Regions from separate parts of the Streptomyces sp. NPDC127129 genome, predicted to be linked through region 1. Evidence: riboswitches for the same ligand, from Rfam matches in the RefSeq annotation. Region 1 holds a riboswitch; the other holds the start of a gene.
The links. A riboswitch is a leader RNA that binds a small molecule or an ion and turns the genes downstream of it on or off. The one in region 1 is predicted to bind glycine.

Region 2: linked by a shared signal. The riboswitch ahead of gcvP (aminomethyl-transferring glycine dehydrogenase) and the one ahead of gcvT (glycine cleavage system aminomethyltransferase GcvT) in region 1 are both predicted to bind glycine.

The regions. Positions count from the first base shown of each region.
Region 1 is NZ_JBHXTV010000012.1:25,187-27,379, forward strand. Features, by position in the region: gene ACFVGW_RS23005 (AAA family ATPase) at 1-602, opposite strand, end outside; glycine riboswitch at 743-845, shown strand; gene gcvT (glycine cleavage system aminomethyltransferase GcvT) at 1,005-2,132, shown strand.
Region 2 is NZ_JBHXTV010000010.1:9,826-12,018, reverse strand. Features, by position in the region: gene gcvP (aminomethyl-transferring glycine dehydrogenase) at 1-887, opposite strand, end outside; glycine riboswitch at 1,067-1,165, opposite strand; gene ACFVGW_RS19970 (PRC-barrel domain-containing protein) at 1,280-1,648, shown strand; gene ACFVGW_RS19965 (DNA polymerase IV) at 1,786-2,193, opposite strand, start outside.

The sequences.
Region 1 (2,193 bases):
GCGCAGCCGCGGGGCAGGCGGCCCGACTCGACGGAGCCGATCATCCGGCCGACGGCCCGGCGGTGGCGGGCGAAGGCGTACCCGGAGACCCCGCGGCCGCGCTCGCGCTGTCCCTCGCGGGCGGTGTCGGGGGTGACGTCGAGCAGGATCAGGTGCAGGGCACGGCCGCGGCGGCGGGCCTCGCGGGCCAGCCAGTTCCGCACCCAGGACTGGGTGCCGCAGTCGTGGACGACGACGCTCCGCCCGGAGCGCAGCGCCCGCCACAGCCCGGCGTAGTGGGCGATCCGGGCCAGGGGGCGGTAGACCGCGTACGGCAGGAAGCCGGGGAGCCGGGCCTCCCAGCGCTCGCGGGCGTCCTGGGAGTCGATGCCCAGGTCCTGGGCCGCGCGCCGCATCAGGGTCGACTTGCCGCTTCCGGGCAGCCCGGAGACGACCACGAGGTCCCCCGCGGCGAAGGCGAGCGTCCGGGGGCCCCGGCCGCCGCGCTCGCGCAGGTCCCGCAACAGGGGCGCGGCGAAGCGGCGCCTTCGCGTCCTGGCGCGGGCGCGCTGGGCCGGTATGCCCGTGCCCGTCGCGTATGCGCCGCTGTGCTGGAACGTCATCTTTTCTCCCCCTGTCGGGTGCCGGAGACCCCCTCCCCACAAAGTGTAAAGAAGGGGTAATGAGGCACAAGCGATTTGCCGATCGGACACCGCATGCAATGATGTGCGCGCCAAGCGCACACAACCGCATACCGGCCGCTCGAATCCGCGCGGGAGAGTCCCGGAACCACCACGGTGGGCCCCGGGCGCCGAAGGAGCAAGACCCTCCCTTGAATCTCTCAGGCCCCGTACCGCGTGGATGAGGCAGATCTGAAAAGCGGGACGCCCCCGGCGTTCCCACCCAAGGTGCAAGCCGAACTCTCGGAGACGAGATGCCCTCGGTGAACCTCTCAGGTTCCATGACAGATGGGGAGGACGTCCTCGCCCGTCATGTTTTCCGCCCTTGGGACCCGGGAGCCACCCATGAGCACGTCTGCCCCCCGTCTGACCGCCCTCGATGCCCTGCATCGCTCCCTGGGCGCGACCATGACCGACTTCGCCGGCTGGGACATGCCGCTGCGCTACGGCAGCGAGCGTGACGAGCACAACGCCGTCCGCACCAAGGCGGGCCTCTTCGACCTCTCCCACATGGGCGAGATCACCGTCACCGGCCCGCAGGCCGTCGAGCTCCTCGACTTCGCCCTGGTCGGCAACATCTCCACGGTCGGCGTGGGCCGCGCCCGCTACACGATGATCTGCCAGGAGGACGGCGGCATCCTCGACGACCTGATCGTGTACCGCCTGGGCGAGACCGAGTACATGGTCGTCGCCAACGCCTCCAACGCGCAGATCGTCCTCGACGCGCTGACCGGGCGCGCGGCCGGCTTCGACGCCGAGGTGCGCGACGACCGGGACGCGTACGCCCTGCTCGCCGTCCAGGGCCCGGAGTCCCCCGGCATCCTGAAGTCGCTCACCGACGCCGACCTGGACGGTCTGAAGTACTACGCCGGCCTCCCGGGCACGGTCGCCGGGGTCCCCGCGCTGATCGCCCGTACCGGCTACACCGGCGAGGACGGCTTCGAGCTGTTCCTGAAGCCGGAGCACGCCGAGGGCGTCTGGAAGGCCCTGACCGAGGCCGGAGCCCCGGTCGGCCTGATCCCGTGCGGCCTCTCCTGCCGTGACACGCTCCGCCTGGAGGCGGGCATGCCGCTGTACGGGCACGAGCTGACGACCTCGCTCACCCCGTTCGACGCGGGCCTCGGCCGGGTCGTGAAGTTCGAGAAGACGACCAACGAGGGTCGCTTCGTCGGCCGCGAGGCGCTGGAGAAGGCCGCCGAGCGCGCCGAGACCGCACCGCCGCGCAAGCTGGTCGGCCTGATCGCCGAGGGCCGCCGCGTCCCGCGCGCCGGCTTCTCCGTCGTCGCGGACGGTCAGGTCGTCGGCGAGGTCACCTCCGGTGCGCCGTCGCCCACGCTCGGAAAGCCGATCGCCATGGCGTACGTGGACGCGGCGCACGCCGAGCCCGGCACGCAGGGTGTAGGTGTGGACATCCGCGGCACCCACGAGCCGTACGAGGTCGTGGCGCTGCCCTTCTACAAGCGCCAGAAGTGACGCATCCGTCTCGCTCGGCGTCTCACCCCGCAAGACCCACGTTCATCAGCACTCGTCCGAT
Region 2 (2,193 bases), on a different contig from region 1:
TGGACGGCCATGTAGCCGGCGTGCGGGCCGCCGAAGCCCATCGGGACGCCGAAGCGCTGGGTGGTGCCGACGGCGATGTCCGCGCCGAGCGCACCGGGCGAGGTGAGCAGGGTCAGCGCGAGGAGGTCGGCGGCGACGGTGACGATCGCGCCGAGCTCGTGGGCCGCGTCGATGAGCGGCTTGATGTCGCGCACGGCACCGGAGGCGCCGGGGTACTGGAGGAGCACGCCGAAGACGCCGCGCTCGGCGATGTCGGCGGGGATGCCCTCGGACAGGTCCGCGACGACGACCTCGACGCCGGTCGGCTCGGCGCGCGTCTCGATGACCGCGATGGTCTGCGGCAGGGTGTCGGCGTCGATGAGGAAGACACCGTTCTTGACCTTGCCGACACGGCGGGAGAGCGCCATGGCCTCGGCCGCCGCGGTGCCCTCGTCGAGGAGGGAGGCGCCGGAGGTGGGCAGACCGGTGAGGTCGGCGACCATCGTCTGGAAGTTGAGGAGCGCCTCCAGGCGGCCCTGCGAGATCTCCGGCTGGTAGGGCGTGTACGCCGTGTACCAGGCCGGGTTCTCCATGACGTTGCGGAGGATCACCGGCGGGGTGAAGGTGCCGTAGTAGCCCAGGCCGATCATCGGGGCGAGGACCTGGTTGCGGTCGGCGAGCTCACGCAGCTCCGCGAGGACCTCGGCCTCGGTGCGGGCGGCGGGCAGACCGAGCGCCTCGGCGTTCTTGATCACGTCCGGCACGGCGGCGGCCGTGAGTTCGTCGAGGGAGCCGTAGCCGACCTGCGCGAGCATCTTGGCCCGTGCTTCGGCGTCGGGCCCGATGTGCCGCTGCTCGAACGGAATGCCCTGTTCGAGCTCGGAGAGCGGAATGCGGTGGGCGGTCATGTACGGAGGCCTCCTGGTCGTCACGACCTGCGAGGGGCACCACGGCGCGGGTACCCGGACGGCCTCCCCCTCTGTCATCTCAACCTGAGAGCTTCACCGGCATGCCGAAGGGGCGCGCCGGTTTTCACCGTCGGTGAGAGCGGATGGCGTCGGCCTTCCGCTCTGCTTTCCAGAGTGACCTCGCCCGTGCGGTACAGGTGCCTGAGAGATTCCGGGGAGGATTTGCTCCTTCGGCGCCTCCGAAAGGTTTCTCCGGAGGACTCTCCCGCACGGTGTCGACAGCCACAGCCAGCCTACCAGCGCGGTTCCCGGACCAGTCGCTCAAGTGGCCGACATCCCAGATGTGCACTTTCGTAGTCCTTGTAGAGCAGTTGCGACCTGTTGGAGGGACCGTGCAGACCGACATCGATCCGCGCAGCCTGATCGGCCGCAAGGCGTACGACCGCGACGGACACAAGATCGGCACCGTGGACGAGGTGTACCTGGACGACGCGACGGGAGTCCCCGAGTGGGCGGCGGTCCGCACGGGACTCTTCAGCCGGGACGCGTTCGTCCCTCTGGAGCCGAGCGAACTGGTCGAGGACGGCCTCCACATCCCGTACGAACGCGCCCTGATCAAGGACGCCCCGGACTTCGGTGTGGGCCGCCACCTCTCGCCCGAGCAGGAGCTCCAGCTCTACCGCCACTACAGCCTGGCCCTCCCGCCCCCGCCCCCGATGGACCACGACTTCGGCCGCCTGGCAGGCCAGGAGGAGACCTGACGCCTCCAGCACCCAGGACCGGGCAAGCGGCCGGGTAGCCACTCGCCCTCGACTTCGCCTGCCCCGCCGACGGCGTAGCACCACCCACGGGTGGTGCGGGTGAACCAGCCCGGCAGAAGGCCGGCCGGGCGCACCCCCTAGGCCACCGCCGCCCCTCCCTCCGCGTCCCCCACCAGCGGCAGCGGCTCCCCCGGCTCCAGCTCCGGGTCGTCGACGAGAAACGTCCGCACCCGCCCCGGCGGCGACTGCGGCTCCTCGAATCGCACGGTGACGCGCCCGACCCCGCTCCCCTGCACCCACCCGGCCCCGTACACGGCATGCCGTACGTCGTTCCCGGGCGCCCATCTCCGCTCGGCGGCCTGCGGCTCCTCCGGCTCGGGGGCCGCCGCGGCCGCCGGCACGTCCTCCACCCCGTCCCCCGGGGCCTCCGGACCCCCCGCTTCCCCCGCCAGCTCCGCCGCCTGAGCGAAGAGATCCTCCTGCGTGTAGTCGGCGAGGCCGCTCACCCCCACGCCGAGCAGCCGCACGCCACCCGTGGTGTCCAC